DNA from 3 places in the Brevibacillus sp. GCM10020057 genome. Region 3 is predicted to be linked to each of the others. Evidence: riboswitches for the same ligand, from Rfam matches in the RefSeq annotation. Region 3 holds a riboswitch; each other region holds the start of a gene.
What was found. Region 3 has a riboswitch for lysine ahead of ACFSO0_RS08365 (aspartate kinase). Riboswitches for the same ligand answer to the same signal wherever they lie in the genome.

Region 1 (3,275 bases), on a different contig from region 3:
CACCCGTCAGTGTCACGGATGGGCCAGGAGCTTTTTTTTAATGCGTGTTTTCATCCATGCTGAAATCTACCTTGTCGAGGGGGACCAGCCTGGTTTTCTTTGTGTATTTGTAGGCCAGCCATACGATCAGGAACAGGGGCAGGCCGATGTAGGACACGAGTGCGCCGTACCAGTCGATCGTCTCGCCGGTAAAGGCCGTGTAGTTTTGCCCGACGATGACTACGCAGCAAATGATGAAGGCGAAAATCGGCCCGATCGGGAACCATTTCGCGCGGTACGGCAGCTCGGTCAGATCGCGGCCTTGGGCAAGCAGCGCCCGGCGGAAGCGGTAATGGCTGACGGCAATCCCCAGCCAGGCGATGAAGCCGGACATCCCGGAAGCGTTCAACAGCCAGATGTAGATGGCACCGTCCCCGAAAAGCGAGGACAGGAAAGCCAATGCTCCGACGAGAGCCGTCACGATCAGGGAGTTGATCGGCACGCCGTTGCGGGTGACTTTGGCGAACCACTTCGGCGCCTTGCCTTCCTTGGCGAGCACCCACAGCATGCGAGTGGAAGCGTACATGCCGGAGTTGCCGGCGGACAGGACGGACGTGAGAATGACCGCATTCATGACGGAGGCTGCGAACGCGAAGCCTGCCTTTTCAAACACGATGGTAAACGGGCTGATGGCGATGTCGGTGATGTCGCCGCTGATCAGGTTCGGGTTGTCGTACGGGACGAGCAGGCCGATGATCAGAATCGCCAGGATGTAGAACAGCAGGATGCGCCAAAAGATTTGCCGGATCGCTTTGGGGATGTTGCGCGCAGGATTTTCGCTCTCTCCCGCCGCTACCCCGACGAGCTCTGTCCCCTGGAAGGAGAACCCGGCGATCATGAAGACCCCAAGGATCGCCATGAAGCCGCCGTTGAACGGCGCGTCCCCTTTGGTGAAGTTCGCAAAGCCGACAGCCTCGCCGCCCATGATGCCGAAGATCATCAGTACACCGATGGCGATAAAGACGATTACAGTAATGACTTTGATGAGAGCAAACCAGTATTCCGATTCGCCGTACGATTTCACCGACAGGGCGTTCAACAGGAACATCAGGAAGAGGAACAGGGCGCTCCAGACGATCGAAGGCACATCCGGGAGCCAGTATTTCATGATGAGGGCTGCAGCCGACAGTTCGACGGCGATGGTAATGGCCCAGTTGTACCAGTAGTTCCAGCCGAGCGCAAAGCCCAGGGACGGATCGACGAAGCGGGTGGCATAAGTGCTGAAGGAGCCGGAGACAGGCATGAAGGCAGCCATCTCGCCCAGGCTGGTCATCAAAAAGTAGACCATGATGCTGATGGCGATGTAGGCAGCCAAAGCACCCCCGGGTCCGGCAGTATGAATGGAGCCGCCGCTCGCGAGGAACAATCCCGTACCGATGGAGCCGCCGATGGCGATCATCGTCAGGTGGCGAGCTTTGAGCCCACGTTGCAGTTTGTTTTCTGACATTGCGTGTTGCACGACCTTTCTCAAGATTGTTTTGTACGGAAGGAAGGTCGGAAACGAAAAAACCGCCACAAGCCAAAAAACGGCCAAGGGCGGTATGATCCAATCCCCACCAAGCCTTCACTGAAGATAGCGCACCACGTTTGCCCGGCAAGCAAACGTGACAGTTCTGTCCCTTTCGAGAACAGCCCCAGCCCATGTGCACAGCGATACACGATGGACTTCGGCGGCTTTTCCCTCTCCTGCAGTCTTAGATTTCGTCTGAATCTCGTGCAGGATACTATAAAAGCCGCGACCTCTATCCTCACCGTGAAAGATGAGGATAACATCTATGAAATTGAGTTACTGTTAAACTATATATGATTGTTTGGCATTACGCAATAAGGAAAACAGGATAGGGAAAAAATTCAGTTTACTGATTTTGCGGGACGAACAGGCCGCCGAGGAATACCCCCGACGGCCTGCTTCATGGGCGGATGCTTTTTCCAGTTATTATTGAAAAGTGCGTCTGGCAGGCCAGGAGCCTTGCAGCTTGCGAATCTGGATGATCTGTCCGGTGTGACAGGCGTCGTGCAGGATGAGGTTCATGAAGCTTTGGGCGGTATCTTTTTGGTCCAGCTCTTCCTCGGACAGGGCGGACAGCTGTTCCCGAAGCTGGCGGTGCACCGTAGCCATGCGCTCCTGCGTCGCTTGCCAGGCATCTTCATCCTCGGGGCCGCCGGACGGGACGAACGTATCTTCGTTGGTTTCCGCTGTGAGCGGAAAAGGGGTGCCTGCGAGCCGGTGCATCAGCCGCTCCTTGAAAAACAGCAGATGACTGACGGTTTCCCAGATCGTATTGGCGGCTTCACCGGCGGGGCGCCAGCTCGCCTGGGCGGCGGTCAAGCCAGAGAGGGCATCGCGCAAAGGCGGGTACCAGCCCTCCTGTTCATACGTGTACTCCCAGTTTTGCAGCAGCAAAGCTTTACGGCTCATGTTCATCCTCCTCGTCTGTGAAACAGATGGGCGAAACGTTATAATGATGCAAAAGGTAATGATTTGTAACCATCTAAAATGAAAACGATGGTTACAAGATGTAGGATAACATATCCTGTAACTGGAAACAAGTCGGAAATGTTCGGTTTGGCAAATGGATGGGGGTAGCAGAGGTGGAATGGCTGTGCATTGATTTTTTGAACAGCGATTGGCGCGACTGGAGGGGGTCGGGACGCAGGGAAAACCGGCTGGAAAAGGCAGAGTGGCTGGATTCCTTTTTGCAGCATTGGGATTTGCAGGCGCCGCTTCCCGCTGGTAGCAAGACCTGCGCCGAGCTGCTGGCGCTGCGGGAGAGCATGAGAAGGATGACGGAGTCTGTCGTTCGCAGGGAGGCTTTGTTGTCTGACGATTTGGCGGCTCTGAATCAGGCGCTGGCACTGGCGCCTTCGCATCCGCAGCTGCTGGAGGACGCGAAGGGCGGATACCGACTGGAGGAGAGGTGCCCCGTAGGCGGATGGGAGCTGGTCATGGCCCGGATCGCCCGCTCTTTCGCCGATCTGCTCGTGTACGAAGAAGTCAGCCGCCTGAAAATATGTGACAATCCGGATTGCCAATGGGTTTATTTTGACGAGAGCCGCAACCGCGCACGCCGCTGGTGCGATGACAAGATGTGCGGCAATCTCATGAAGGTGCGCCGTTTTCGCGAGCGGCAAAAGGAAAAAGAAAGCCGCAAGTCCGGAAAATGAACCAAGATCTGCGGAATTCGGGCACATGATGGGGGAGTTTGAGACATAATAAGAAGCAAGCGCAACGGGAA
Region 2 (3,275 bases), on a different contig from region 3:
CAAGCTGGGAATCGTAAGACAGAAAGAAGTGTTCGCCGGATTCGCGAGTACGGAAGAGCTGCAGGAGTACGCAAGGCAAATACTCCGCAGCCAATGCTTGTGGAAGCGGCAGGAGTGAGCGGAAAAGCAGCTGGCAGAACAGGGGGCCTGCGATAAGGATGGAGTCGAGGGAACATTTGCTTCAGGGGCTAAAGGAAGTAGAAGCATGGGAAAAGAAACAGAAAGACTTGTGGTTTTGGGAAAAGCTCGGACGGCTGCCGTTTGTCCTGCTGGACCGCATCACGCCCCATTGCGTCCGCGAAAAACTGGGGACAGCGGTGGATGAAATCGCTGCCTTTCTGGAGACGGGCGGAACGTATCTCGTCTCGGACGAAGCGGTGTACGGCAGATTTCGTTCCCGCCTGACAGGGCAGGAGCGCGCGTTTGCAGCGGCAGAAGTGGCAGAGCTGCCGCTTGCTTGCATGAATGAGGTGGCACACGAGCTGCGTGAGTCAAGAGCCGCGTTTGCAACGGTGCAAGGAGCAACGACCGGAATCGGCGGCATTTTCACGCTGGCGCTGGATATTCCGCTGCTGCTGGGCACCTCGCTCAAAATCTTGCAGGAGATGGCGCTGTGCTACGGCTATCGGCCGGAAGAAAAGCGAGAGCGCTTGTTTGTAGTGAAGTGCCTGCAGTTTGCATCGTCTGACATCGTCGGGAAGAAAGCGATCATCGAGGAGCTGTCGCAGTTTGACAATCCGGCAGCGCAGCGGAATGTCATGGCACAGCTGCAAGGGTGGCGCGAAGTGGTGGTCACGTACACGGAAAACTTCGGCTGGAAAAAGCTGTTCCAGCTCGTTCCGATCGCGGGAGTTTTGTTCGGGGCTTATTTGAATCGCACAACCGTGCAAGATGTCGCCGAAGCGGGCATGATGCTGTACCGCAAACGGCGCATCCTGGAGCGGCTGCGACAGTCCGCCGGGAGAAACGAAGCTAGTTCGTCCACTCCTCAACCGTGATCGCGTACATGTTGTGGTCTTCCCACTTCCCGTTAATTTGCAGGTAGCGGAGGGAAAGCCCCTCGTAGCGGAAGCCGTTTTTTTCGAGCACGCGGATGGAGGCGAGATTATGCGGCATCACCCCGGCCTGTACGCGATGCAGCTGCGCTTCGGTGAACGCGAACTGAAGCGCAAGTCCGACTGCCTGTGTCGTGTAGCCGCAGCCGTTTTGCGCCTGGTCGAGAAAGTAGCCGATGGTAGCGTTCTGCCAGGCGCCGCGAGCTACGTTGGACAAGGCGACACGCCCGATCATCCGGTGGTCCTCCTGCAGGAAGATGCCGAATGCAAAGGCGGTCCCGGCGTCAAAGTCTCGCACGGCCTGCGCGATCAGCTCCTGCTGTCCGGCCAGGGTGCGGTGGGAAGCAGGACGAATCGGTTCGTAAAGCTGAAAGAAATCATGATTGCGCAGCCGCAGCTCAAGCAGTTCGGCAGCGTCTTCCGTTTGCAGAGGGCGCAAGTAAATGCTGTCCGTATGTAACCGCATCGTTCAACCTCCTAGAAAATGTTAGAGAAATATATTACCATATTCGCTCTCTTTTGATAAGACAGAAAATTCATGGTTGAATTGCCTCTGTATTCATTTTTCCATTTACATGAAAATTAGTTGCCACAGAGGGCCGATTTTGGTAGAGTAGAATGAAATTCATAGTGAAAGTCTAAATAGAGGTGCGCCGAAGATGAGTACATCTTTTCGCAAGCTGCCGGGGGGCAGGAAAAGAAGGAAAGGCTAAAGCGCCGAAGCTGTTGTCATTCCCCTGAACGGCAAGGGCTGGGGTGCTCATGAACAATGATCATCCTGTCACGAGAGGTCTTGGGTCTTTCGTGGAGCGCTATTTACGATTGCTGCCAATGTTTGGAAAGCGATGAGTTAGCGCATGCACTCATTGCTTTTTTTGCGAAACGGGAGCTTGCCGAAAAATTCCTGTTTTGCTCAAGCGGGCATGACTGCCGTTGTCTGGTCATGCTCCTAATTATTCAAAATGGTTGTTGACTAAAAGGAGGAAGTACCTGTGAACATGATGGATGCCAATGAAATTATCTCGTTTATTCAAAAAAGCGAAAAGAAAACGCCTGTGAAGCTGTACGTGAAAGGCAATCTGGAAGGGATTGATTTCGGCGCCAGCTCCAAAGCCTTTATCAATGGAAATACAGGGGTCGTGTTTGGCGAATGGAAAGAAATCGAGCCTGTGCTGGCGCAAAACAGCGATAAAATCGAAGACTACGTCGTCGAGTCCGATCGCCGCAACTCCGCGATTCCGCTGCTCGACACCAAAGGAATCCAGGCGCGTATCGAGCCGGGTGCGATCATCCGCGATCAGGTGACGATCGGCAACAACGCAGTCATCATGATGGGCGCTACCATCAACATCGGCGCGGTGATCGGCGAAGGTACTATGATCGACATGAACGTAGTAGTAGGCGGCCGCGGAACGATCGGGAAAAACTGCCACATCGGCGCAGGCTCCGTCATTGCCGGCGTGATCGAACCGCCATCTGCGCAGCCAGTTGTGGTAGAGGACGACGTGCTGATCGGGGCGAATGCGGTCATTCTGGAAGGCATCCGCGTCGGCAAAGGCGCCGTCGTTGCTGCAGGAGCTGTCGTGATCGAGGACGTGCCTCCGTACACAGTGGTAGCGGGTACGCCAGCTCGCGTTATCAAACAAATCGACGAAAAAACCCGTTCCAAGACGGAAATCAAGCAGGAGCTGCGTCAGCTGTAAGGGGTGAGGCATATGGACTGGCGTTCGCTCGATGAACAATACATCGTCTCGACGTACAAACGGCTGCCGATTGCCATTGCGAAAGGCGAGGGCAACTACCTGTACGACACCGAAGGAAAAGGGTATCTGGACCTGTTCACCGGTCTGGCTGTCAACGTCCTGGGGCACTCCCACCCGCGCATCCTGAAGGCGCTGCACGAGCAAGGGGAACGGTTCCTGCACATCTCCAACGTGTTTCTCAACCAGCCGGCCATCCGCCTCGCGCAGCGGCTGATCGAGCAGACGGTTGCGGGGAAAGTCTTTTTCACCAACTCCGGAGCAGAAGCGACTGAGGCGGCGATCAAGCTGATCCACAAATGGACAAAGACGGAAGGGGCAGGGCGCGACGGCATTGTCGTGCTGCGGGGCAGCTTCCACGGCCGTACGCTCGGTGCCGTACGGCTGACGAGGCAGGCACATGTGTACCAGGACTTCCCGCAACCGACTTTCCCTGTGTACGAGCTGGACGCCGAAGACA
Region 3 (3,275 bases):
AACGCGAGAATCGCCCTGCAGGAAAAATTCGCACTGATGTCCAAGGACGACGCCCGTACCATTCAAGCCGTCCACAATCTGGGCCACATTCTCGGCATCGGCACTCCCCACCGGATCGAGGCGTTCGACAACTCGAACATCCAGGGGACGGAGCCGGTCTCGGCGATGGTCGTCTTTACCGATGGCCGTCCGGATAAAAAGGAATATCGCAAGTTCAAGATCAAGACGGTGGAGGGGCCGGACGACTACGGCTCCATGCGGGAGGTCATTCGCCGCCGCTACACGCGCCTGCTGAAGGAAAACGGCGCGCTGCCGGATCTGATCGTCATCGACGGGGGCAGGGGCCAGATCAGTGCGGCGATGGACGTGCTGGAGAACGAACTGGGGCTGTACATTCCCGTCTGCGGCCTCGCCAAGGACGAAAAGCACAAGACAGCACAGCTTTTGTTCGGCGACCCGCCCGAGCCTGTGGAGCTGAAGCGGGACAGCTACGAATTTTACCTTCTGCAGCGCGTTCAGGACGAGGTGCACCGTTTTGCCATCACCTTTCACCGCCAGTCCCGCACGAAGACGATGCTCTCCTCCCGGCTCGACGAAATTCCGGGCATCGGCGAGAAGCGGCGCAAGCTGTTGTTTACCCATTTCGGCTCCCTGCAAAAGATGCGGGAGGCGACGCTGGAAGACTTCCGGCAGCTGGGAATCGGCGACAAGCTCGCCAAGCAGATCATTTCCCATCTGCGCAAGCTGGAATCGTGACGATTGGGCAAAAAGGAATTGAACCGCTCCCCTGTCCGTGATATAATCCGATTCAAACAGAATAGTTAGCCTCACTTCCATGATGGAGTGAGGTAGAGGCGCGAAAACCAAGAGTACCTCCCGGAGATCGGGTGTCTGTGAAGGGATTGGGAAAGGGGAATTCGCCGAAGTGTGGAGAGGGACCCGCCTTCCTCCATGCTGGGTCTGCGTTGAACAAGCGCAGGACTGTCATCTGTGCAATCACCAGTTGCCAGATGGAGTGCTATCTCACGGTGTGCCAGTGTGAGTCATGACGTATGGTGTTGTCGTGCTGTGCGCTGTCCGCGTGTATTGGAAGGGAGGAACCGGGATGTCGAAACAATAGGCAGCGGCAGGTACTTTTCCTCGTCGGTGCCTTTTTCACATAGGAAGAAAGCATACAAGCGCAGAATGAACATAGAGAAAAAAGAGTACCATACGAGTGGATCAAGATCAGCGAAGAACTGGATAACAGGAAAAGGGAGAGAAGCCTCATGGGGTTGATCGTGCAAAAATACGGGGGAACCTCCGTTGGAACCATTGAGCGAATTTTGCGAGTAGCGGACCGAATTATCAGTTATAAAGAAGAAGGACATGACATCGTCGTCGTCGTCTCGGCGATGGGCAAATCGACAGACGTGCTGGTGGATATGGCAAAACAGATTACCGCCTACCCGTCCGAGCGCGAGATGGATATGCTGCTGACCACGGGGGAACAGGTATCGATCGCGCTGCTGTCGATGGCGCTGCACACGAAAGGCTACGATGCGATTTCGTTGACCGGCTGGCAGGCAGGCATTACGACCGAGTCCATCCATGGGAAAGCGCGCATTCAGCAAATTGACACACAGCGCATCCAGTCCGAGCTCGGGCGCGGCCGCGTCGTGATCGTGGCGGGCTTCCAGGGAATCAGCGACACGGGCGAGATCACGACGCTGGGGCGCGGCGGTTCCGATACGTCGGCGGTGGCTTTGGCTGCGAGCCTGAATGCGGACAAATGTGAGATTTTCACAGACGTGTCCGGCGTGTACACGGCTGATCCGCGGGTCGTTCCGGCCGCGCGGAAGCTGGACAGTATTTCGTACGACGAGATGCTGGAGCTGGCCAATCTCGGGGCAGGCGTCCTGCATCCGCGTTCGGTGGAAGCTGCGAAAAAATACAAGGTACGGCTGGTCGTCCGCTCCAGCTTTACTGCTGAAGATGGTACGTACGTAGAGGAGGTTGCCAACATGGAAACTGGAAGAGTGGTAAGTGGAGTCGCGCATGACGAGGATGTCGCAAAGGTTACGGTATTCGGGATGCCGGCGAAGGTAGGGACCCTCTCTCGCCTGTTCAATACATTGGCCGATCATCAGGTCAACGTGGACATCATTATCCAAAGCTCATTCGATGCGGAGGTTACGAACATCTCGTTTACAGTGGCATCGGATGATCTGAAAAAGACGCTGGACACGCTTGCTGCCCATAAGGAATCGCTCGGGTTTGAAAAAATCGAGCACGAGGAAGGCTTGACCAAAGTATCGATCGTCGGTTCCGGCATGGTGAACAATCCGGGCGTTGCCGCAGAGATGTTCCGCGTGCTGGCCGAGCAGGGAATTTCTATTAAAATGGTATCGACTTCGGACATCAAGGTCTCCTGCGTCATTCCTGCCGCTTTGACTGAGTTGGCCGTTCGCAGCCTGCATACTGCCTATGGGCTGGATGTGGAAACGACAGCGGTCGTGCACGGATTGTAATCGGTACGCTGCGATATTGCTGCTGGCAATATTTCCCCTCTTTCCGTTTATGGAAGAGGGGATTCCCATGTTCCCCTGCCCGGGCAGCAAGCGGCCTGTTCAGGAAGTAACTACGATGCGAATGTCGCGTGAACCTTGCAGGACAAGCTGGGCAGTCGTCTCGCGTCCGCTCGCCCTTTCGAGGGCTCCCGCGATGATTCCGCATTCCAGGGACAAGGCACAGCCCAGGCGCTGCTCGGACATGTAGGGGAATATCGCGTGTGAGAGCTTGTACTGAATGCGCCGGTCCGACTGGTCGATGATGTCCAGCTGCCCGAGGCCGAGCCGCATGAAGGTCAGGATGACGTCAGCGGGGGATTGGACGGGGATCTTTTGCCCGATATCTTTTCCCAGCCAGTATAGAATGGCGCTCTCGCTATCACCGAGCAAGGCAGACGTGAGCGTTTCTCGCAGCAGATGGTAGCCAAGGTATGGCATGTTCATCCGTTCAGCGTAAGCGATAGACTCTTGCGGCAGCAAGGCGGACAGTTGATCCGTCTCTTTCATCATGCTTCCCTCCTGTCTGTACCAGACTATGAGAAACAGCGAAAAATATGACAGAATAATAGGAAAATAACTCCATAGGGAAGTTTGATCTATCAATGGATTTAGTCTATTCACTGTCTTGACGCTCTCCGAGTACAGGAGTACAATTGTTTTGGTCAAAGTTTTGCCCAACTTTTTTTCGTGTTCTGACACATTTCGACGTTAACAGACAGCATGTTG

Region 1: another riboswitch for lysine. It lies ahead of ACFSO0_RS19435 (amino acid permease); the one in region 3 lies ahead of ACFSO0_RS08365 (aspartate kinase).
Region 2: another riboswitch for lysine. It lies ahead of dapD (2,3,4,5-tetrahydropyridine-2,6-dicarboxylate N-acetyltransferase); the one in region 3 lies ahead of ACFSO0_RS08365 (aspartate kinase).

Annotation. Positions count from the first base shown of each region.
Region 1 covers NZ_JBHUJW010000044.1:17,030-20,304, forward strand. The annotation lists gene ACFSO0_RS19435 (amino acid permease) at 38-1,486, opposite strand; lysine riboswitch at 1,606-1,792, opposite strand; gene ACFSO0_RS19440 (DinB family protein) at 1,976-2,458, opposite strand; gene ACFSO0_RS19445 (CGNR zinc finger domain-containing protein) at 2,632-3,204, shown strand.
Region 2 covers NZ_JBHUJW010000043.1:55,049-58,323, forward strand. The annotation lists gene ACFSO0_RS13850 (hypothetical protein) at 1-118, shown strand, start outside; gene ACFSO0_RS13855 (EcsC family protein) at 159-998, shown strand; gene ACFSO0_RS13860 (GNAT family N-acetyltransferase) at 973-1,521, opposite strand; lysine riboswitch at 1,691-1,878, shown strand; gene dapD (2,3,4,5-tetrahydropyridine-2,6-dicarboxylate N-acetyltransferase) at 2,048-2,758, shown strand; gene ACFSO0_RS13870 (aspartate aminotransferase family protein) at 2,771-3,275, shown strand, end outside.
Region 3 covers NZ_JBHUJW010000023.1:302,329-305,603, reverse strand. The annotation lists gene uvrC (excinuclease ABC subunit UvrC) at 1-756, shown strand, start outside; lysine riboswitch at 842-1,029, shown strand; gene ACFSO0_RS08365 (aspartate kinase) at 1,269-2,510, shown strand; gene ACFSO0_RS08360 (DUF2507 domain-containing protein) at 2,610-3,056, opposite strand.